2 regions of the Glaciecola sp. 2405UD65-10 genome follow, and region 2 is predicted to be linked to the other one. Evidence: predicted binding sites of a transcription regulator. Region 2 holds the regulator's gene; the other holds the start of a gene.

Region 1 (12,538 bases), on a different contig from region 2:
GTGGTTTGCAAATCACCACCGCAGACCGAGATTATTATGTTTGGTTTGAGAAAATTAAAGGCATTGGTACTGATATTAATTTATTGATGATTCGTGATATTTCTAATCTTTTAGTGCATCAAAATAATCAAAAGCAACAAGTTATCGTAATATTTGCGACCCTGACCTTCGGCATATTGTTGTTTTTAACCTTGTTCACCATCATTCCTATTTCTAAAATAAATCAGCTCAAGCGTGCTATTAAACTAATAGGTGCAAAAGAGTACAACATTGCGCGCTATCGGCTTGGCAAACCTAGTAATTCATTATTTGCCGATGAACTCCATGAGCTTGAAGATGAGTTTAGGCACGCAATTGACGTACTTGAAACCTACGAGCAACAACTTAATACCTCGCAAAAACGTTTGATAAGACAAGCCACCGTTGATGGTATCACCGGGCTGTATACACGTAACGTGCTCGTAGAAGATTTAGATAGCATGAACAGTGAAAAGCACATTCATGAAGTGGCTATTTTCTTCTTAGATTTAGATGGCTTTAAACCAGTTAACGATAATCTAGGGCATGAGGCTGGCGACATTATGCTCAAAAAAATAGGGTATCGCTTAAAAGGGGTGGTTAATAAGAGCACCAAAGTGTATCGAATTGGAGGTGATGAGTTTGTTATTTGCTTAAGTAACTTTGCATCCGAGCAAGCTCTACTTAGCACAGCGAACTCACTTGTTGAGCTATTTGCTGCACCATTTCATATATACGATTCAACAATTTCTATTAGTGCCAGTATTGGTATTGCAACGCAGGCATCGGGTTCAATCAATTCTGACGAACTACTCAGATTTGCTGATATCGCAATGTATCAAGCAAAAGAAGATGGCAAAAATAGATATCGCTTCTTCGATGACTCTATGCGCGATAAAGCCCAGCAACGATTTACCATTAAAAACGATTTCCTTGCCGGCTTAGCTGACAACCAGTTATTTTTGGTATTTCAACCCATTGTTAATGCAAAAGACCGCCGAGTAATTAAACTTGAAGCCTTGTGTCGTTGGCACCATCCTGAGCTTGGTTTTATCCCCCCGCCAGTATTTATTGACGTGTTAGAAGAAAGCGAAAATATGAATACTTTGTTTGATTGGATTGTAGATGCCGTTCTTGAAGAGTTACTTTATTTAGACTCCATTGGCTTAGACGACATAGTTATCTCCGTCAATTTAAGCTCTTCACAATTAGTCAGTAATGATGCACTTCATGTGCTTGCAGGCAAAATTAAGAGCAAGCAAATAGATGCTGCGCGAATTGAGCTAGAAATCACCGAAACCTCACTTATAACCAACTTTTCACAAGCAAAAATTTGGGTAGAAGAAGCCGCAGATTTAGGTTTTAAAGTTGCCATTGATGATTTTGGGGCAGGTTATTCATCTTTATCATATTTAACGGCGTTTCCTTACAATACCGTTAAGCTTGACCGTTCGTTACTTAATAATATTGATAAAGACGCTCGCCAGCAACGTGTGGTTGGCTCACTAACACAAATGCTGCACGGTTTATCTGTACCCATTGTTGCAGAAGGGGCTGAAACTGAAGCACAATTTGAAATGTTAGAAAGGCTAGGTTGTGACTACATACAAGGTTACTTAATTTCTAAGCCCATTCCACATATTGCCTTAGTAGATTTTTTGCAGGAAACGCGTTTACAGGCCGACGAAACACAGTAAGCTCCGTGCAGCTATAATGCATCGCTCATTAGTTTGCACTCACGAGTACTTTCACAAGCATCCATATGGCAAGAACTAACACCACCACCATGATGAAGCCCACTACTACGAAGGGTATTACGGAATTCATATTGGCATCTTTAACATACTGCTCTTGCGTTTGTACGCCAAAGAAGCTCGCCATTACACTTTTAAGAATGCCAAACCACTTACTCATAAATTGCCTTGTATTGTAACTGTGTTGCTTGTGAGGACAACTGCAGGCTAATTATCGCGAGATAAAAGCTCTAGCAAATCTAAATAATGAAAATCAACTGACTCTGAACGTTTAAACAGCCACGTTAACCAGGTCACTTGTTGGTTGTTGCGGTTGCATATAATCATTGGTTGGTCAGTGTCACTTTGCCTAAGGCGCGATTGATGTGTATCTACTATGACTTGATCTTGTAATGCCTGGCTGTTGATACAGGGAGTATTCGCTTGGGTGAAAACAGCACTAATAATGAATACCGTAATGCTGCTAAAAAGTGCGGCAGTAATAAACATCCCTGCAGGAAATTGCTTTCTTGCTGAGCTTTCTGATAATTTTTGCTTATCGTTCATACGCACCATCCTAGTTAGTATATTTAGTGTACACCAAAAATCTCAAATAGCAAAAAGCCAACATAATAATGTTGGCTTTTAATTTCTTGTTTTTGTAATTAGTGCTTAGAAGCTTGTGCCCCAGCTTGCTACAAATTTAAGGTCGCCGTCAGCGAAGCCTTCGTCTTGTGCTTTGCTAATTGAAAAAGTGAAATCACCTTTAGAAATGTCAGCTTGGATGTGCGCGTAGTCGTAATCTGCACCATCATCACCGTCTGAATCAAAAGTGTATAAGCCAGCGCTTAACCCTAGTTCGAATTCATTGCCTAAATCAATGCCGCCGTAGCTTACACTGTAGTATATGTCGCCAGACTCAAAGCCAGCGCCGTCAGGAACTTCACTGTTAACGGTAACTGCTACGCCAAAACCGAAGTTGCCGAAAGCACCATTAAAGTAAACTTCACCGAAGTTAGCATCATCTAATTCAGTATATGCATAATAGATATAACCAACATCGTATGCAAAACCGTCAGTTTCGCCACCGAAACCTAGGTAAAAATCTGTTTCTGTACCGTTAAAGCCTGAGTCAGAGTCGCCTAAAGAGCCTACCCAAGTACCGGCATAAAAGCCGCTTTCGTCTGCGTAGTCTAGGCCACCAGATACAGATGCTGCATCAGCACTTTGGCTTACGCCACGCCAAATGTAGTTAGTGGTAGCACCAATGTTTGCACTAACTTCAGCAAGTGCTACTTGGCTAACGAATAAGCTTGATGATAGAGCTGCTGCTACCAACGATAATTTTGCTAATTTTTTCATGTGTGTTCTCCATACTATAAATTGTTTGTGGATTTTGAATTAAAAATGTTTGTCGTTGATTATTATTATTCTTATTTTCTATTCATCTCACTTACGAGTTAAAGCTCCCTTCAACCCTGCTCGTGGCTTAAGCCCCGTTAGCACCTAGGTAATAGCAAATGCGATGCCAAAAACACTAAAAAAAATCGGAAGCCTCTTCAATTCATTAAAATACAAACACTTAACAAGAAAATCATTAGGCAAGATTGCTATAATTTTGTAAATTTGAAGTGTTAATTGTTGTAAATTTACATATTTTTGCACCTAAATGGCGCATACTCACCAATGTGGCGCATAGGTTTTTAAAAGCCACCATCACATTTTATTTAAAAAGCTTTTTATACTCACTATTAAAATACGGTAGACTTGAGCTTTTAAACATTCAGGCAATTTACGCATGGCACATCATCCCCTTATAGCACCCTCTATATTATCAGCGGATTTCGCGCGTTTGGGCGAAGAAGTTGAGAACGTTTTAGCGGCGGGTGCCGACGTGGTACATTTTGATGTAATGGATAATCATTATGTTCCAAACCTCACTTTTGGCCCCACTATTTGTAAGGCGCTTCGCAACTATGGCATAACGGCAGATATAGATGTTCACTTAATGGTATCCCCCGTTGACTCTATGATTGAGGCCTTTGCTGAAGCAGGTGCAACTATGATTAGCTTTCATCCAGAAGCCAGCCTGCATGTTGACCGAAGTATTAGTTTAATAAAAAGCTTAGGGTGCAAAGCCGGTTTGGTGCTTAATCCAGCCACATCGCTTAGCGTACTTGACTACGTACTTGAAAAGCTTGACTACGTATTATTAATGTCTGTGAATCCAGGATACGGCGGGCAAAGCTTTATTCCCAGCACCGTTGAAAAAACCGCACACTTAAAAGCAATAATTGATGAACTGGGTTTAGATACAAGAATAGAAGTAGATGGCGGTATTAATAAAGATACAATTGGTGCAGTGCATGCTGCCGGTGCAGATATGTTTGTAGCGGGTAGTGCAATATTTAACACCAATAACTACAAGCAAGCCATTGACGATTTAAAGCTACAATTAAAATAGGAAAGTTTTGTGAGTGACATGAATACAAATAATATCAGGCCCACCGTTTTAAGTGGTTGCCAGCCATCAGGACAGCTTACATTAGGTAATTATCTTGGCGCACTGCGTCAATGGGTGCAGATGCAAGATACCCATGATTGCTTATATATGATTGTGGATTTGCACGCTATTACCTTACGCCAAGATCCCGAAAAATTAAAGCAAGCTTGTTTAGATGGTTTAGCTTTATATTTAGCCTGTGGGATTGACCCACAAAAAAGCACCATTTTTATGCAATCGCACGTGCCTGAACACGCACAATTGGCTTGGGTCTTAAATTGCTATACGCAAATGGGTGAGCTTAATCGCATGACTCAGTTTAAAGACAAGTCACAAAAGAATCAGTCAAATGTAAATGTGGGCTTGTATGCTTATCCGGTGCTTCAAGCTGCAGATATTTTGTTATACCAAGCGAATGAAGTTCCTGTGGGCGAAGATCAAAAGCAACATTTAGAATTAACTCGAGATATTGCCACACGCTTTAACAATATATACGGCGATATATTTACTTTACCTGACCCATGCATTCCCAAAGATGGCGCCAGAGTAATGAGCTTGCAAGAACCCACTAAGAAAATGTCTAAGTCTGATGCAAACACAAATAACTTTGTAGGTTTGCTTGAAGATACAAAAAAATTAACAAAAAAAATTAAGCGCGCTGTAACCGACAGTGACGAACAAGCCAATATTTACTTCGACCAAGCCGAAAAACCAGGGGTGTCAAATCTACTTTCTTTATTAAGTGCTACCTCGGGGCAGTCAATTGATGCATTAGTCCCTCAGTACGAAGATAAGATGTATGGCCATTTAAAAGGTGATGTGGCAGAAGCCGTAGTCAATTTACTTACCCCTATTCAGCAAGAGTATGCACGGATCCGCGAAGATCAAGCGTTTCTTAATGAGGTAATGCACCAAGGAAGTGCTAAAGCAAGAGAAAAAGCGTCCGATACATTAGCTAAGGTTTACAATGCACTAGGTTTTATATCCGGTTCTTCTTACTAGGTTATTGATGTGGTCTTAATTATTGATAATTACGATTCGTTTACTTACAACTTAGCAAGATACTTTGAAGAACTAGGACAACAAGTGAAAGTGGTAAAAAATGACCAAATTTCACTCGCCGAATTAGCTAATGGTAATGTTACGCATTTAGTTATATCACCTGGGCCCTGTACGCCAAATGAAGCGGGAATTAGCCTGCAAGCGATTACGCATTTAGCAGGCAAATTACCTATTTTAGGTGTGTGTTTAGGGCATCAAGCTATTGCGCAAGCATTTGGTGCAAAAATCGAAGTAGCAAAATTTATTAAGCATGGAAAAACATCTTTAGTAAATGTGGCAATTAAGAATAGCGTTCTATTTGCCGATTGTGAGCCAGAGTTTCAAGCTACACGTTATCATTCTTTATTGGTAGATAGCGCAAGCTTAAATTGCGATTTTGTTGTGTCAGCCTATAGCGAAACGCAAGGCACACACGAAGTAATGGCTATTGAAAATCATAAATTACGACTGTATGGACTGCAATATCATCCTGAATCGTTATTGACTAGCAACGGCCATAAGGTATTAGACAATTTTTTAACGAAAGGATAGTTGCTTGACTGCTCGCTTAAAACAAAGTGTTAGCCAATTGGCTGGTATATACAACAATCGATTCGACAAACTTTTGCTTTCAGTAGACGAAGCGATAATTGATGCAGGCAGAAAAACAGAAGCCCAGCGTTTGCTTGAGGATTCTGAGCAGCATGAAGCGCGGCGAATGCTATTGTCTGTTGAAGAGCTTGCAAATAAAAAGCGAGAACTTCAAGCCACCGCCGAAAATGCATTTTTGTTTCAAGTAGAAGCCGACTTTCATCAAGAGTTGGTAGCTGACCTAGAAATAGAGTTTCGCAATACCGCTGAAATAATGAAAACGGTGCTTAAATTTGATAGTAGCTTAGGTAAACTGCTGGATGTACTTTATACCGAGGCTTGTTCTATAAGCCGCTTAGTGCAGTGCCTTGAAACCTTGCCATGGTTGGAAACTGCCATAACTAAGTTTTCCCTACAACCCAAATATCGACGCGTAGATTCAGCCGGCTCTCCCATAGTGTTGAAAACCACACGTAGCGTTTTAAGTTTTATAGGAATAGAAAGCTTACGCACCTTGATTCCAGTTTTGGTCGCAAAGCATATTAACCCCTTAAAATCAGAGTTCACGCCTGATTTAGTTAAAAATATGTGGCTCTACACATTGGGCTCAGGGAACATTGCAAGGGCGTTAGCTGAAGCTAGAGGCGTTCGGCCCCACTTTGGCTTTAACTTAGGCCTAATGTCGAATATAGGACGTTCTGCCGTAGTCAATATGTACTTGCGTGAATTTGACAAACAACTACGCGCACAAATTATTAAAGCACGTAAAGACAATAATCCAAACCAAGCCAAAGCACTTGGCATGCTTTCACCATCGCACAAATATATACTCATGCTTTGGAAGCGCCACGCCAACAAAATAACGTCAAATGTTTTCAAAGAACTAGATTGCAGATGGCTTACTATTGCAACAGGGTTTGAGGACTTCTCTAAAATTAGAGAAACCAGTATTTCAGCTATTGAAGATCAGAATTTGCATCCTTTTGCTAGCTTACTGTTCAGTGCGCAAGGGTTTATTCAATATAAAATGTTGCATGGCCATAATCTTATGGGTAAAAAAGAGGCGATGGTATACTTGCGTAATTACGGTATTACGTCGCAAGATGTGCAAACAATTTCTAAAATTAACCTAACAGGTATTGAGCTAAATATTGCAGGCACGATTGAAGAAGCCCCTGAAAAAAACGAATAATTAACGGTTTCTGCAATTATTTTTAGCTTTTTCTTTGCATACTTATGCGTATAAATTATAAAAACGCACTAGGACTTTAAATCATAAAAGCCGTTTTCTTGATCTAAGGAGTTCGACCACTAGCCGCAAAGACCCGCCCCATTGCGTTGAAGCCTATATCGCTAGCTTGGCTTATTTACGAAAGATATTTATTCACTTTTTTAACAAATCATGTCACAACCCAATGAAAATGCGGCATTCGGCACATTTATAGTAGCGACTTATGGGGATTTTTCTGTCATACTCTTGCTTCATTTTATCAATAATAGTTTCAATTAGTGGTTAATACTTAAGCGAAAACGCCCCAGTAGCCAGCCAAAAATTGCCAACTGCACTATAAAATTTCAGTGAGGTTTCAATATGCAAGTCACTCGTAACACGTTTAATGATGTCATGGTTCCAAATTACAACCCAGCAGCTATGGTGCCTGTGCGCGGCGAGGGCTCACGAGTATGGGACCAAGAAAACAACGAGTATATTGATTTTGCCGGTGGTATTGCGGTGAACGTGCTAGGCCACTGTCATCCAGCATTAACCAAAGCGCTTAGCGAACAAGGCAATAAACTTTGGCATTTAAGTAATGTATTTACTAATGAGCCGGCCCTGCGCCTAGCAAGTAAACTAACCAATAGCACTTTTGCTGAAAAAGTATATTTTGCAAACTCGGGTGCCGAAGCAAATGAAGCGGCACTTAAACTAGCCAGAAGATTCAGCCTTGAGCACTTTGGTGAAAACAAAGACCAAATTATTGCTTTTAAACAAGGCTTCCACGGCCGCACGTTCTTTACCGTAACTGTGGGCGGACAACCCGCTTACTCTGATGGTTTTGGCCCAAAACCCGGCAGCATTATTCATAGCGAATACGGCAATTTAGACATGCTGCGCGAATTGATGTCTGAAAACACGTGCGCGGTAATGATGGAGCCGATGCAGGGCGAAGGTGGCATTATTGTTCCCGACCCAGCCTTTGTGAAAGGCGTTCGCGATTTATGTGACCAACACAGTGCACTGCTTATTTTTGACGAAGTGCAATCAGGCATGGGGCGTACAGGTAAACTTTTCGAGTATATGAACCTTAATGTTACTCCTGACATCCTAACAAGTGCTAAATCCTTAGGCGGCGGTTTCCCTATTGGCGCAATGCTTACCACTGACAAAATTGCAGCCAGTTTAAAAGCAGGCACCCACGGCAGTACTTATGGCGGTAATCCTTTAGCTTGTGCGGTTGCCGAAGCCGTGTTTGATGTGGTCAGTGATGAGGCTCTACAAGCAGCCGTATTAAAGAAAGAAGCGCTATACCGTGAGCATTTAGCTCGCATTAACGAAAAATACGATGTGTTTACCGAAATACGCGGCAAAGGCTTGTTGCTCGGTTGCGCATTGAATGAAAAATACCAAGGGCGTGCTCGTGACTTCATGGTAGCGGCTAACGAAGAAAACATGATGTGCTTAATTGCCGGTACTAACGTAGTGCGTTTTGCGCCATCTTTAGTTATTCCTGATGAAGATATTGTTGAAGGCCTGGCTCGCTTTGAGAAAGGTATTGCTAAGTTGGTTGCTGCAACAGATTCAGAATAATAGTGAACTAAACTATGTTAATCATTAGGCCTATCACAGATTCAGATTATCCTTCACTATTTCAAATAGCGAAGGATTCAGGCATTGGATTTACTTCCTTGCCTGTTAACGAAGCTTTGCTTCGTAAAAAGATTGATGCCGCGAAAAATGCCTTTTCTTCAAACCCAAGTCAAGCGGGTCAAGAAAGCTATTTTTTTGTGATGGAAGATACTGAAACGGGCAAAGTTGTTGGTACCTCTGGTATTGAAGCTACAGTAGGTACTCAAGACGCCTTCTACCATTACCATTTGGGCACCGTTGTACATGCCTCGCGAGAGCTAAATGTGCATAACTCGGTTGAAATCCTGACGTTTTGTAATGACTACACTGGCGTGAGCGAAATTTGCTCCTTGTTTTTACAAGAAGAGGCGCGCAATGGACTAGCTGGGCGCTTGCTATCTAAATTCCGCTTCCTATTTATGGCACAGCACCCTCACCGATTCTCTGACAGAGTGATTGCTGAAATGCGTGGTATATCTGACGAAAATGGTCGCTCAGCGTTTTGGGAATGGTTAGAGGCCCATTTTTTCTCTGTAGATTTTCCCACAGCTGATTACTTAACAGGTATAGGTAGTAAAGTGTTTATTGCTGAGCTTATGCCTAAGTATCCAATTTACGTCAATTTGCTTTCAAAAGAAGCACAAGCTTCAATAGGTAAGGTGCATGAAAAAACACGCCCTGCCTTACGTTTGCTAGAACAAGAAGGTTTCAAGTGCCGAGGATATGTAGATATTTTTGACGCGGGCCCTACGGTTGAAGCAGATATTGACCAAATAGCGACTATCCGCCAAAGCCATGAAGCCAATGTGCAAATATCGCCTATGTTAGATACCGATAGCTTAGATGACTATTTCGTTATAAATGCGAAAGTACATGATTTTAGAGCCTGCGTGGCTCAATTGCGCCTTATTGATGACAATACTGTGTTAGTCAATCAGGAAGTAGCCGATGCACTAATGTTGCAAAATGGCGATACCGTGCGCTTCAGTCATAGCCGATTAAAACAGTGCTAGCACTGTAAACAAGAGGACAACAATACATGTCACACGCAACACACTATATTAATGGTCAATGGATAGCTGGAAACGGCCATGCAATGAACTCAATTGACCCAGCTAAAAACGAAGTAATTTGGGAAGCTGTGTCAGCCAATAGTGAGCAAGTTGATGCCGCTGTTAGCGCTGCCCGCGATGCTTTTGTTACGTGGTCAATGCAAAGTTTTGAAACACGTTTAAATATTACAAAGCGTTTTGCTGAATTGTTAGCTGAACACAAGAGCGAACTAGCTAACATTATAGCCAAAGAAACCGGTAAACCTGAGTGGGAAACTGCAACGGAAGTGGGCGCTATGATTGGCAAAGTAAGCATTTCAGAAAAAGCATATCATGAGCGTACTGGCACAGTAGAAAACCCTATGCCTGCAGGCAAAGCCATGCTGCGACATCGTCCGCACGGTGTAGTTGCCGTATTTGGGCCATACAACTTCCCCGGCCATCTACCTAACGGACATATTGTTCCTGCACTTTTAGCAGGCAATACTATTGTATTTAAGCCAAGTGACCTCACCCCGTTAACTGCTCAATTTACAGTGCAACTATGGGAAAAAGCTGGCGTCCCTAAAGGGGTATTAAACCTTGTGCAAGGCCAAGTTGAAACCGGTAAAGCTGTGGCTTCAAACCCAGAAATTGATGGCCTGTTTTTTACGGGTAGTTCAACTACTGGAAAATTACTACATGAACAATATTCTGGCCAACCAGGTAAAATTTTAGCGCTCGAAATGGGCGGAAATAATTCACTTATTGTAACAAAAGTAGAAGATACCCTAGCCGCAGTTCACGACATCATACAGTCAGCATTTATCAGTGCAGGACAGCGCTGTACTTGTGCTCGAAAATTATTTGTACCAAAAGGTGCACAAGGCGACGCTCTCATAAATAAGTTAGTCAGCGCGACTAAAAATATTAAGCCTGGGCTTTATGATGCACAAGAGCAGCCTTTCATTGGTGCCATGATTTCTGCTAACGCCGCAGCAATGATGCTTAACGCACAAGAGTCGATTTTAGCGCTAGGTGCAGAAGCGCTAGTGAGCATGCAGCATATAGACACCAACACAGGTTTAGTTAGCCCTGGCATACTGGATGTAACAAAGGTAATAAACGAATTACCTGATGAAGAACATTTTGGCCCGCTTTTAAAAGTCGTTCGCTATACTGAACTTGATGAAGCAATTGCCCTTGCTAACAACACTCGATTTGGATTGTCAGCGGGCTTGCTAGCTGACGACAAAGCTGACTACGATTATTTCTTACCACGAATTCGTGCCGGCATTGTAAATTGGAACCGCCCTATAACGGGAGCAAGCAGTGCTGCTCCATTCGGTGGTATAGGCGACAGCGGCAACCATAGAGCAAGTGCTTACTATGCCGCTGACTACTGTGCCTACCCGGTTGCAAGTGTAGAGCTTGATAAAGTTACCTTGCCTGGAACCTTAAGCCCAGGGCTTATTTTAGAATAATAAGGATAGAATATGCACACCCAAGTTAGCGATTTGTTTGACGGTTTGTGGAATGATTATTTACACATTACGCCAAGTGCAGTGAAGATTCATGATTTGCTCACGCAAACCACGAATAGTGCACACATCGTAAATGACCACATTGCCTTAAGGACATTCAACTTACCAGGCATTGGATTATCAAAGCTAGCGGCGCACTTTCTAAACTTAGGTTACAAGCAAGGTGGCGATTACGACTTTGCAAGTAAAAAGTTGACCGCACAGCATTTTGAACACCCCGATCCTACGGTACCAAAGGTATTCATTAGTGAACTGCGCGTTGATGAAATGAGCCAAGCCACTCAAAGCATCATTAAAGACTTGGTGGCTCAAATGGATACCTCGGTAGTCACTAATAATGACTTCCTATATTCAGGCACGCATTGGCAAGTAAGTAGTGAGCAATACAAAGCGCTACTGGCTGAATCAGAATATGCGGCTTGGATGGCAGCTTGGGGCTTTAGAGCCAATCATTTTACCGTAAGTGTTAATCACTTAAATAGCGTTAATGAACTTAGCGACGTTAACGAGCTATTAAAAAGCGCTGGATTTGTATTAAATACCGCCGGTGGTGAAATAAAGGGTTCTGAAGAAGTTTGCCTAGCGCAGTCCAGTACCATGGCTGACAAAGCAAGTGTTGCATTTACAGACAAAACTATTGATATTCCTAGCTGTTTTTACGAGTTTGCTCAACGTTACAAACAAAGTAATGGTGAATATTATCAAGGGTTTGTAGCCGCATCGGCGGATAAGATTTTTGAGAGCACAAACGTAAATTAAGCCCGTTAGCGCGCATAATAAAGTAAAGGCAGAAGAAACTACGTTCTTCTGCCTTTTTTATTGCTTATTCGTCAGCGCTGGGAAGTTCACTTGGCTCTTCTTTTGCTTCTGGCATCTCAACTACAATGTCATCAACGCGCTGAAGCCCTCTTGGAAGTTTATTCCCGCGTCGTCCTCGCTCACCATAATAATGGCTCAAATCACTGGGGCTAAGCGTCATACCGCGCTTACCTGCAATTATCTTGACACTTGCGTCTTGTGGTACAACAACTAATTGCGTTAAGTACTCTTCTCGAGATTTAGCCTTGGCAGACGGAATATTCATTAGCTTATTTCCTTTACCTTTACCTAACACTGGCAAATCTTTAAGGGGGAACAGCAACATTCTGCCTTGATTAGAAATACATAAACACCAGTCGGTTTCAACGGAGCTAATGGTCATAGGGTGCATGATTTTGGCACCCACCGGC
Region 2 (12,538 bases):
AACCCTTATTGGTATCATCTACTACGCTGCGCCGCGAGTTGCCAGTGATGCTGCTTATTACCCTTATTGCCGTGTATTTTTTGTCTGATAGCGAACTAACAAGAATCGAAGGGATTATTCTTATTTCCCTATTTGTTTTTGTTATTGCGGGTATGGCGGTGTTGTCATTTAAAGTAGAAAAGAATGACCCACTAGTTGCCGAAACTGAAACGGAAGTCCCGAGTAACGTACCGACCACTAATGCAGTATTTTGGGTCATTGTTGGCTTAATATTACTGCCATTAAGCGCCCACTTCCTAGTTGATTCAGCCGTTTACATTGCTCGCTACTACGGCATTAGTGACTTAGTCATTGGCTTAACTATTATTGCCATTGGTACCAGTTTGCCCGAGCTTGCCGCGAGTGTGGCAGGCGTATTAAAAGGTGAAGACGACTTAGCGCTAGGTAATATTATTGGTTCAAACATATTTAATTTACTGGCCGTATTAGCGATGCCAGGCTTAATTCATCCTTCAGTGATAGATGGTGCTGCCGCAAACAGAGACTCATTGGTTATGTTAGGCTTGTCAGTGTTGTTATTTGTTTTTTGTTTTAACTTTCGCGGCACACGGCAAATTAACAGAACCGAAGCGGGTATCTTTATACTCATATTTTTAGGCTATCAATACGTGTTGTTTTCATAATTTATGACTTATTTAAGCTCTGCTAAACAAACTTTTTCGATTCAAACCGATGCGCTTCAATCGCTAGCCAACAATTTAGACAGTAGCTTTACCGAAGCCTGTGATTTGCTATTGCAATGCAAAGGCAAGGTTGTGGTATGTGGCATGGGTAAATCGGGCCACATAGGCAACAAAATTGCAGCTACGCTCGCAAGCACTGGCACTCCCTCATTTTTTATGCACCCGGGTGAAGCGAATCATGGTGATTTTGGCATGTTAAGCCCAAATGACGTTTTGATTGGTATTTCTAATTCAGGCGAAACCGCCGAACTAGTAGGTTTACTCCCGTCAATAAAAAGAATTGGTGTACCCATTGTGGCTATTACCAACAATGCGAAAAGTAGTTTAGCGCAAGCCTCAGCGGTTAGTTTGTTGCTTGGCGTAACCAAAGAAGCGTGTTCTTTAGGCTTGGCTCCCACAACCAGCACTACTGCTACCCTAGTACTAGGAGATGCTATAGCCGTTGCGCTTTTAGAAGCGAAAGGATTTACCGCAGAAGATTTTGCGTTTTCTCATCCGGGCGGTGCTTTAGGTAAGCGTTTGTTACTTACCGTAAATGACATAATGGCTAGTGGCGATGACATTCCTCTTGTATCGCAAAATGATTCATTAAAACAAGCCTTACTTGAAATTTCATCAAAGGGTTTAGGTATTACCGGCATAACAAATGAGCAAAATACCTTAGTAGGGATATTTAGTGACGGTGATTTGCGCAGAACCCTTAACTCACCGATTGATATTCAAACCACGTCAATACAAAGTGTAATGACCAAAGGCGGCGTTCATATTAACGCTAACGCGTTAGCAATAGACGCCCTTAACTTAATGCAAAGTAAGCGTATTAGTGCCCTGTTTGTAGTTAACGAAGAAAACCAAGCGGTCGGCGCACTTAATATGTACATGCTGTTAAAAGCAGGAGTGGTATAACATGGCTCAACCCATTATTGATGAAAACATACCTAGTGCTAACCAAGAAGGCGCCGCTCATAGTGTAGCGACTTTATACCAAGCAGTTCCTTCTAAAATTTTTGATGCATGCAAGCAAATTAAATTAGTGGTGTTTGATGTAGATGGCGTATTCAGTGACGGCAGTATTTACCTAGGTAACAATGGCGAAGAATATAAAGCCTTCAATACTAAAGATGGTTATGGGGTGAAAGCACTCAAAAGCTGTGGCATTGATGTGGCTGTTATAACTGGGCGCGATTCAGCTATTGTGAAAAACAGAATGAGCGCCTTAGGCGTTAAACATTTAGTGCAAGGACGTGAAGACAAACACACGGCGTTAACTGACTTACTAAATCAACTTAAGCTTGAAACTAGCCAAGTGGCGAGCATGGGTGATGATATGCCTGATGTAGGTATGTATAGGTTGTCGGCTATTAAAGTAGCGGTAAATGATGCGCACCCATATGTAAAACAACAAGCTAACTTTATAACGACCCTTGGTGGTGGCAAAGGTGCGGTTCGCGAGTTTTGCGATTTGCTTTTGCAAGCACACGGTAAATTAAATATGCAACATGGTGCCAGCGTATGAATAGAACCGGCTGGAGTGTGTTATTCATATTTGCAGCCGTGGTAGCTTTGTACGTGTCTATTTTGTTTCAAGATCCCAAAGAACAAAGCAGCGAAAAAGGCGACCGTGAACTTATTCCAAATTATAGTGCCCTAAACTTAAACAGTAAGTTATACGATAAAAACGGCAAATTAAGTCACCAAGTAGCGGCTGATAAAATGGAGCATTACGAAGAACTTGGCTTTGCAATTTTTGAAAACCCTGTATACACGCTATTTTTAGATGATGGACAACCGTGGCAAATTACGGCTCAAGAAGGCACCTTGCATAACAACAATAGAATACAACTTGAGAAAAACGTAAAAATTGTTAATTTGCGCAGTGAAGAGTATGTTAAAGCCATTGCTACCGAATTTATTGAAATTGATTTAGAGAGTAAGACCCTGTTTTCTGACCAAGTGGTAGAAATTAAAGGGCAAGATTATTTAGTTACCAGTGTGGGTTTATTTGGTGATTTAGTTACCCAACAATACGAGTTAAAAGAACATGTTAAAACGCAAGTTAACCCCCAGTTTTAAGCACCTAGGGCTACTTTTTATATCAGCAGCCTGTGCGCTGACTTTTCACGCACATGCCCTACCCGCTATGGCGGCACAAACTGCAGAAGATAGCAGTGCTACATCAACCATTGCACAAGATTTTGATTTGCCGGTTACGCTTACGTCAAATCACCAAGCAATTGATGGCAAGAAAAAAACGTCTATTTTTACTGAAAATGTGGTTATTCGCCAAGGCAGTCTAGAATTACTTGCTGACCGCGTTGAACTTGATGCTACCAATGGCAAGCGCCAAGAAGTCATTATAGCAAGCGGCAGCCCCGCCAGTTACAAGCAGCGCTTAGAAGACGGTACTATAGTAGAAGCACGAGCTAACAAAATTGTATATACCGTAGCGTCTAGAACGCTTTCGCTTCGCGGCCAAGCCGTTATTGTGCAAAACGATGTGAAAGTAGATGGTGATTCTATTTTGTTTGATATGGCGAAAGAGCAAATCTTAGCTGAATCTGATGAAAACAGCAGTGGCCCCGTTACTACAGTAATAAGCCCTGGTGCATTTTCGCAAGAAAAGTCTGATTCAGAACAACAATAAACAACGCTATTGAAGGATTGTATTTGTGACCAGTACGCTGTGCGCCAGAAACTTAGCTAAATCGTATAAATCTCGCCAAGTTGTGCGCGATGTAAGCATTGAAGTATCAACAGGACAAATTGTTGGTCTGTTAGGCCCCAATGGTGCAGGTAAAACCACTACTTTTTATATGATAGTGGGTTTAGTACCACTAGATAAAGGCGATATTTTTATTGATCAAATGAACTTAAGCCACCTTCCTATGCACGAGCGTGCAAGAAATGGCATTGGTTATTTACCTCAAGAAGCCTCTATTTTCAGAAAACTCACTGTGTATGAAAATTTAATGGCCATATTGCAAACTCGCAAAGATATTTCAAAAGACCAGCGCGAAGTCATAGCTGATGAACTGCTTGATGATTTTAATATTAATCATATTCGTAACAGCCTTGGCATGAGTTTATCAGGTGGCGAAAGACGCCGCGTTGAAATTGCGCGGGCATTATCAGCTGATCCCAAGTTTATTTTGCTTGATGAACCCTTTGCAGGGGTTGATCCAATATCAGTAAATGACATTAAAAAAATAATTTACCAATTAAAAGAACGTGGCATTGGGGTTTTGATTACTGACCATAATGTAAAGGAAACCCTTGATGTATGTGAGCTTGCGTACATTGTGAGCCATGGAGAATTGATAGCTAGCGGCACGTCTGAAGAAGTTCTTGCTAATCAAACGGTAAGAGATGTTTATCTTGGCGAACAATTTGCATTATAAACCTCTTTTTTTTTCCTAATTAGGGAGTATGATAAGCATTAATGATAGGAATCGCTAGGTAAGGTAGATGTTTTACATACTTGAGATAGGCGCAGTAGAAGGATAGTAATGAAACCCTCGTTACAACTGAAGTTCAGTCAACAATTGACTATGACCCCCCAATTGCAACAAGCTATTAAGCTGCTGCAACTGTCAACACTTGATCTGCAACAAGAAATTCAAGAAGCCATTGAATCCAATCCCCTTTTGGAGACGGTAGAATTAGACTATAGCAATGAAAACGCTGACCGAGGCGAAACGCTCGATTCCCGAACTGACAAAGAACAAGCTTCAGCGAATATAGAAGGCGTAAACGAAGCGAATGCATCTTTAAGTAGTGGCGAAAAAGATGTTCCTGATCCTATGGATGCACATGAAGCACTTGAAAACCGCGATTTACCCAATGATTTACCGCTTGATAGTTCATGGGAAGATTACCTAGGTTCTACATCAGCCCCCACTAAAATGACCGGCTCAAGCCCTGACGACGACTACATATTCCAAGGCGAAACTACCGAAAACATTCAAGACCATTTGCTATGGCAAGCTGAAATGACGCATTTTAGCGATAATGACATGTCAATAGCGATTGCCATAATTGATTCAATTGACGAATCAGGCTATTTAACCAGTTCGTGTGAAAACATATTAGATAGCTTAGATAACGAAGACATTGATTTAGACGAAGTAGAATGCGTACTTAAACGTATTCAACGTTTTGACCCTATTGGTGCAGGCGCACGTTCAGTACAAGAATGCTTATTGGTGCAATTGCAACAATTTGATAACGATACACCATGGCTTGAGCAAGCCCGCTCACTGATTGAAGAACACGCTGACTTATTAAGCAGCAAAGACTACCGTACACTTATGCGTAAAACGCGTTTAAAGGAAGATCAACTGCGTGAAGTCATGCGCTTATTGAAAACCTTGAATCCTCGCCCGGGTAGCGCAGTTTCATCAAGAGAGCCTGAATATGTTATCCCCGATGTTAATGTTTACAAAAATAAAGGCGTGTGGACAGTTGAATTAAACAACGAAGCCCTACCCGCCCTTACCGTAAATGAAACCTACGCGAAACTATCGAAAACCAGTAATTCGAACGATTCGCAATATATAAAGTCTCATTTACAAGAAGCAAAATGGTTTATTAAAAGTTTGGAAAGCAGAAATGAAACCCTTTTGAAGGTGTCGCATTGTATTGTTGCTAAACAACGTGAATTTTTTGAGCAAGGTCCTGAAAAAATGCAGCCCATGGTATTAAACGATGTGGCTGAAATGGTAGACATGCACGAATCAACTATTTCACGTGTTACAACACAAAAGTACATGCACACCCCAAGAGGCATATTTGAGCTTAAGTATTTCTTTTCGTCACACGTATCTACAGAGTCTGGCGAAAATTGTTCTTCTACTGCTATTCGTGCGTTCATCAAAAAATTAGTTGCTGATGAACCATCGAACAAGCCGTTAAGTGATAGCAAGATTGCGCAATTGCTTGCCGATCAGGGCATTAATGTGGCCCGGCGAACAATTGCAAAATACCGGGAATCGTTAAACATTCCCCCTTCTAATCAACGAAAAAGCCTTGTCTAAAAGGCAAAGAGGACCATCAATATGCAAATTAACCTTACCGGTCATCACGTCGAAATCACCGACTCATTGCGCACTTATGTTGACACTAAGTTTGAAAAACTCGAACGACATTTCGACCATATCAATAATGTGCATGTAATACTTAACGTTGAAAAACTTAACCAAAAAGCGGAAGCCACTGTACACATGAGTGGTGGTGAAGTATTTGCTAACTCAGAACACACCGATATGTATGCGGCTATTGATGGCTTAATTGATAAGCTAGATCGCCAAGTTATTAAACACAAAGAAAAACTTAAGCGTCACTAAGCTAACTAACTATGATCATAAATGACATAATTTCACTTGACCGAACTCAATGTTCGGTTGAGTGCCATAGCAAAAAACGAATTTTTGAAAAAATTTCTGAAATTGCTGTATTGCAGTCACCTGAGCTTGACCAAGTAGAAGTGCTTTCAAGTCTATTAGGTCGAGAAAAAATGGGCAGTACTGGTATTGGAAATGGCATTGCTATTCCACATGGCCGAATAAAAGGTCTGAGTCATATGATTGCAGTAATACTCACAACCAATTCTCCAATAGATTTTGACGCAATTGATAGTCAAGCCGTTGATATATTCTTTGCGATTTTAGTGCCCGAAGAACAAACTAGCCAGCACCTTGAGGCTTTATCAGGCATAGCAAAAAAATTAAGCAATAAAGACATTGTAAAAGCAATAAGAAAAGCTGAAAACAAAAACGAAATAGTGGCTGCCCTAGCTTAAGAGTGAAATTGATTCACTACCTGCAAAAAGCACTCTATACTGAAAACACGTAATTTCTCACTCTGCAACACCTTTTATTTAACGCGAGTTTTACACTATGAAATTATTGATCATTAGCGGGCGTTCAGGTTCAGGTAAATCAATTGCACTTCGCGCACTTGAAGATTTAGGCTATTACTGCGTAGATAACATTCCTGTTTCACTGCTGCCCACACTTACCAATACGGTAGTCGAACAACACGAACTTGTTGCCGTAAGTATAGATGTGCGTAACATGCCCGATTCGGAAAATGAAATCACCGAATTGCTAGAATATTTGCCCGAGTTTTGGGACATTACCATTATATTTATTGATGCTAGCGATGATGTATTAATAAAGCGTTATAGCGAAACTCGCCGCTTACATCCCCTTTTCAAACTTAACAATTCACTAGTTGACGCCATTGCAGCTGAACGTGACATTTTAGTGCCAGTGGCCGAAAAAGCCGACCTCCATATAAATACCGATAATTTGTCAGTACATGATTTAGCAGAAACTATTCGTGAACGAGTGCTAGGCAAGAAGAGTTCTGATTTGGTGATTGTGTTCGAATCATTTGGCTTTAAATATGGCTTACCTAAAGACGCCGACTACGTATTTGATGTAAGGTTTTTACCCAATCCTCATTGGGACCCAGATTTACGCCCTTATACGGGTTTAGATAGCCCAGTTGAATTGTTTTTGTCAGGCCAACCTTTAGTGATGAAGCTTATTTGGCAAATCCAAAATTTCATTACCACCTGGCTGCCACATTTGGAAAGGAATAACAGAAGTTATGTAACGGTAGCTATTGGTTGCACGGGCGGCCAGCATCGCTCGGTGTTTGTTTCTCAAGCCTTAAGTGAAGCATTCAAAAAAAGCCACGGTGATGTTCAAGTTAAACATCGAGAGCTTAAGCGAATCAAGAAAGCCCAAGCTGAAAAAGAGGCTATAGAAGAGGCCGCTATTGAAAAAGTTAAGCAGGCTCAAAACAATGAATAAACCGGAGCGTGCAAATGGAATTAGTTAAAACCCTAACCATTATTAATAAATTGGGCTTACACGCGCGCGCCGCAACTAAATTAGTAGAATTGGCGAATCAATACGAAAGTGAAATACTTATAGAGCAAGATGAGCAGTCAGCGCCAGCAAATAGCGTGCTTGCTTTGCTTATGTTAGGAAGCGGAATGGGCAAAGAAGTTACCGTAAAGTGCAAAGGAGATGATGCCCAAGCGGCAATGGACGACATAGAAAACCTAATTGCGAATAAGTTTGATGAAGGCGAATAAGCCTCTGAATTTACAACAATTCATACATTTAATACTAAGATAATGCTATACTTTTGCTAACTCGCTAGCAGAAACACTTGGATACGAGCATGTCGGAAACCATTGAAAACAAGACAACACAAGACAGACTAGCGTCAATTAGTAAATCACTAAACGCCGGCGCATTCGTGCGTGTACGCAAGCTATTGCATGACATCCCCCCCGGTGATACCGCCCTTTTACTTGAATCATCTCCCGCCAAAACGCGTACTGACTTATGGAAAATGCTTGATGCAGATTTTCATGGTGATGTGTTAGAAGAGCTCAGTGAAGATGTAAGAAACGGTATAATAAGCAACATGGTTCCAGCAAGCGTAGTAGACGCGCTTGAAGACATGGATACTGATGATTTAGCCGAAACCTTAAGTACGCTGCCCGAAAACGTTTTAAATAAAATTTTAAAATCGATGGACGCCCAAGACCGCTTACGAGCAGAAAAAGCGTTGTCATACGGGGAAGAAACCGCTGGCTTTATTATGAATACCGACACCATCACTCTGCGAGATGATGTATCGGTTGACGTAGTAATACGCTATTTGCGCTTAAAGCTAGAATTACCAGAAAACACTGACACCCTTTATGTGGTAAACAAACAAGATGCCTTAATAGGCACCGTTTCACTATCAAAACTACTAACCTCCAAACCCGATGTTACCGTTGCGGAAATAATGAATGATGAGCCTGAGGCCATTTTAGTTGATACCCAAGAACGCGAAGTGGCAAGTATGTTTGAACGCTACGACTGGTTATCAGCACCGGTTATAAGCGAAGACGGGACCCTAGTGGGGCGAATTACCATTGATGACGTGGTCGATATTATTCGTGAAGACGCTGAACACTCAATGATGAGCATGGCCGGTTTGGATGATGAAGAAGATACTTTCGCCCCCGTTGGGCAATCAACTAAACGCCGTTCAGTATGGTTAGGTGTAAATTTAATCACCGCCTTATTAGCCGCCGCTGTAAGTGACATGTTTGAAGCAACGTTAAGCCAATTGGCGGTGCTTGCTATTTTAAATACCATTGTACCGAGTATGGGAGGCGTTGCGGGAAACCAAACACTAACCTTGGTTATTCGTGGTATGGCTCTGGGCCATGTTGCTACCACTAATGCCCTATGGTTAGTCAGAAAAGAATTATTTATTGGCTTTTTAAACGGGCTTATTTGGGCGTTTTTAATTGCCTCAGTAATAGCAATTTGGAAACAAGATTACGTGCTTGGCGGCGTAATTGCGTTCGCCATGATGATAAATATGATTGCCGCAGGTTTAGCGGGTGCAACCTTGCCTATTATTATGAAGAAGCTGAAGATTGACCCAGCGCTAGCCGGTAGTGTGATATTAACCACTATTACCGACGTGGTGGGTATATTTGCATTTTTAGGAACAGCAACGCTGTTCCTAATTTAACATTGCTTAGTCTTCTATTTGTTGGCGCTTGAGCCAGTCATGCAAATGGCTTACGTCTTGTTCAATCGCCATTTCGAGTTGCTCTAGCCAATCGTGAACGTTTTCCCACCACGCTGGGTGATCACCCTGTTGCATCATATTAGCGGTGCTTTGTACTCTTGTTAAACCTACGCTGCCTGCAGCCCCTTTAATTTTGTGCGCTTGTGAGCAAACATCGTCTTTATCATCTGCCGCTAACGATACTTTAAGCGCTTCCATGTACTCAGGGATTTTCTCTTCAAAGACTCTTAAGCTTGCTTCAACCATGCCCTCACCAATAGTTTCTATCAACATAGACAGCAAGTCCATATCGAGCACTTTTTGCGTAGTCTCTTCTATGACAATTGCAGAAGTCTGCTTTTTGGGCTTTTCTTCTTCCACTAGGTTGTCATTCGCAAAAAGCTCGTTGAATACTTGAATGATGCGGCTTTTTTTAACCGGTTTAGCAATAACATCGTCCATGCCGTTTTGTAAGTATTCTTCACGCTTTTTAATTACATTGGCGGTAAGCGCCACTATAGGTGTTCCTAGCACTAAATCTTGCTCTAGCAAAGTTCGTGCTACATCAAAACCGGTCATATCGGGCAATTGAATATCAAGCAGTATCAGATCGTAGTTGTACTCGGTCGCCATATCTATGGCTTCTTGTCCCGTCATAGCAACTGAAACATGCTGTCCTAACTTCTCAAGTAGCGCTTTGGCTACCATTACGTTTAGCTCAATGTCTTCTACTAACAATATGTTTAGGTCTTTAACACGCAACTCTTCCACATCAGGAGCTTGATGAGTAATGTTAACTGGCAAGGTAATTTCAAAACAGGTGCCTTGATGTAGCTCACTGTTAACCTTAATATCACCTTTCATTTTATCAACCATTTGCTTACAAATAGCCAAACCAATGCCTGTTCCAGTAGCTGATTGAAAATCACTACGCTGAACTTGGTAGTACATCGCAAAAATCTTGTCGAGTTGGTCTTTATCAATCCCTATTCCGGTATCTTGGATGGTGAAGATAATATCAGCTTGAGTAGTGCTATGAATTTTTGATGACATAGTTAATGACACCGAGCCTTCTTGCGTAAACTTTACCGCATTAAATAACATATTCCAAAGTACTTGGCGTAAGCGCGTGCCGTCAGCTTCAAAGGCCACTGGCACTGGTTCAACAATTTGGCAGTTAAATGCTAAGCCTTTATCTGCCGCCAGTAATTTAATAATACTGCCAATTTCATTTACGAAGTTTGTGGTATTTACGGTTTTATACTGAATTTCAACTTTATTACGATCAAGCTTGTCTAAGTCTATTATGTCGTTAAAAATGTTGCCCAAGGTAATAGCACTTGCATATATGGTGCTTACCCATTCAAACTGCTCAGCATTAAGCTTTGTATCGCGCAGCATTCTTGATAAACCCACTATACCGTTTAGTGGCGTTCTTAGTTCGTGGCTTATGGTAGCAATAAATTTAGTCTTATCTTTACTGGCTTGCTCAATGCTTAATTGCGATTGCTTACGCTCAGTCATATCACGGCCAAATGCCAATATTCCTAAGCGATTCCCCTCATGATCAAAGAATGGAACTTTACGCATTTCAAAATATTTACGGCTACCATCAGCAAACTTTAACCATAAGTCTTCAGTAATAGAAACGTTCGTTTCAAGAATTTCTAAGTCAGACGCAGCTACTTGCCTTGCTAACTCTTCGTCGTAAACTTCGTGCGCGGTCAAACCTAACAATTCTTCTTCGGTTTTACCCGTAAGTGCTTCTGCAACCTTATTACAACCCGCAAAGCGCCCTTCTTCGTTGCGATAATAAATAAGGTCTGGAGAGGCATCAATAATAGAGCGCGTTAAGGTAGATAGCCTTCGTGCTTGCAGTTCTTGCTCTGACTTTTCTTTCATTTCTTGTTCAAGCTTTGCAAACATTGCTTCACGCTCTAGCTGTGCATTTTTACGCTGATCTATTTCATAATTAAGCTGGCGAATGTTATTTTGTAATTCGCGGTTAAGAATTACGTCATGGCGACGAAGCCTTTCTAGCTGGCTAACGGCTTCTTCTAGGTTAATTCGGCTATGCTCAAGCTGTTTAATAAGTTCACTGAAAAAGTATAACACCCAAGGTGCGCTAATCATGGTAAGCACTACAGCGCTTATGAGGTCATCAAGTTCAATATCTTTACCTAGGCTTAAACGCACAACGTAAGAGCCGCTAATAGTAAACAGAAGCGTAAATATAACGAATAAGATACTGACTTTAATTGGCCCAATTTTATCAACAAACTGAGCGAACTTAATGGCCCACGACTCGGGCGGTGTTTTGATTAACATGCAATGACCATAATAGAAATGACAAAAGGTAGACGCAAGATACTAGCAAGAATGCAAATGGGGTAACAGTAGTAACAAAGAAATATCTATAAACAACAATAGTTATGCGCTAAATACGTTTAAAATTTCAATAGTTTGTGGAATAAAGTTGCCACAACAACCTTTATTCACAAATAATTAACTTTCAGCGTCAAAAAATAGGCGTACAATGGGTAAAAGACGTAATTTATATTTAGATAGAAAACAACAGCTTAACTATTATTGATTTGATGAATACACATATTATTCTAAGTGATAATTGATTTTTACGTGATAAATAGGTATTTTCACCCTCCCGCTTAGTGGAATGAATAAAAATTCGATACGCAACAGTATCCTCAGTTTACCAACGACAGAAAGCAGAATTTAGTGTGTCTCCTCTTAATACCCAATAGAGGTATAAAGGTGGCACCGAGTATAGTACCAACACATACAATAATTAAAAAGTTGGGCTAGAAACACAATTTCGTTTAATCAATGCTTCACACTATTGAAGTTATGTTCTTATTACATTAATAGGGCGCAATGTGCGAGTTGTTTCACAACACTCGCCAAGGAGTAATGTATGGGTTTGTATCATTCATCTGATTCAAAAGACAACTGTGGTTTTGGCTTAATTGCTCACACAGAAGGCGAATCAAGCCACCAATTAGTGATTACCGCAATTGAAGGTTTGGATCGCATGCAACACCGCGGTGGTGTGGCTTCTGATGGTAAAACCGGTGACGGTTGTGGTTTATTACTGCAAAAACCTGATTCGTTTTTTCGCAAAGTAGCGCAAGATAAAGGCTGGCAGTTAAATACTAACTACGCTGTGGGCATGATATTTTTGTCAC

Evidence for each region. Region 2 encodes sigma-54, which starts transcription at its own class of promoters, with help from an activator protein. Its sites were predicted from a motif close to GTTGGCACGNNNNTNGNNT; they were not measured.
Region 1: ACOI22_RS12965 (TorF family putative porin) is a predicted target of sigma-54. The motif match lies at 3,266-3,284, and genes of this name have one in related genera.

The regions. Positions count from the first base shown of each region.
Region 1 is NZ_JBMEUF010000002.1:186,731-199,268, forward strand. It holds gene ACOI22_RS12950 (putative bifunctional diguanylate cyclase/phosphodiesterase) at 1-1,715, shown strand, start outside; gene ACOI22_RS12955 (DUF2970 domain-containing protein) at 1,744-1,932, opposite strand; gene ACOI22_RS12960 (hypothetical protein) at 1,980-2,318, opposite strand; gene ACOI22_RS12965 (TorF family putative porin) at 2,424-3,113, opposite strand; gene rpe (ribulose-phosphate 3-epimerase) at 3,550-4,215, shown strand; gene trpS (tryptophan--tRNA ligase) at 4,234-5,256, shown strand; gene ACOI22_RS12980 (anthranilate synthase component II) at 5,266-5,847, shown strand; gene ACOI22_RS12985 (HDOD domain-containing protein) at 5,852-7,078, shown strand; gene ACOI22_RS12990 (aspartate aminotransferase family protein) at 7,478-8,695, shown strand; gene astA (arginine N-succinyltransferase) at 8,710-9,747, shown strand; gene astD (succinylglutamate-semialdehyde dehydrogenase) at 9,774-11,249, shown strand; gene ACOI22_RS13005 (DUF1338 domain-containing protein) at 11,262-12,068, shown strand; gene parC (DNA topoisomerase IV subunit A) at 12,133-12,538, opposite strand, start outside.
Region 2 is NZ_JBMEUF010000003.1:38,967-51,504, reverse strand. It holds gene ACOI22_RS15465 (calcium/sodium antiporter) at 1-683, shown strand, start outside; gene ACOI22_RS15460 (KpsF/GutQ family sugar-phosphate isomerase) at 687-1,649, shown strand; gene kdsC (3-deoxy-manno-octulosonate-8-phosphatase KdsC) at 1,651-2,259, shown strand; gene lptC (LPS export ABC transporter periplasmic protein LptC) at 2,256-2,816, shown strand; gene lptA (lipopolysaccharide transport periplasmic protein LptA) at 2,785-3,387, shown strand; gene lptB (LPS export ABC transporter ATP-binding protein) at 3,413-4,141, shown strand; gene ACOI22_RS15435 (RNA polymerase factor sigma-54) at 4,250-5,776, shown strand; gene hpf (ribosome hibernation promoting factor) at 5,798-6,085, shown strand; gene ptsN (PTS IIA-like nitrogen regulatory protein PtsN) at 6,097-6,540, shown strand; gene rapZ (RNase adapter RapZ) at 6,638-7,561, shown strand; gene ACOI22_RS15415 (HPr family phosphocarrier protein) at 7,576-7,848, shown strand; gene mgtE (magnesium transporter) at 7,938-9,296, shown strand; gene arcB (aerobic respiration two-component sensor histidine kinase ArcB) at 9,303-11,663, opposite strand; gene gltB (glutamate synthase large subunit) at 12,268-12,538, shown strand, end outside.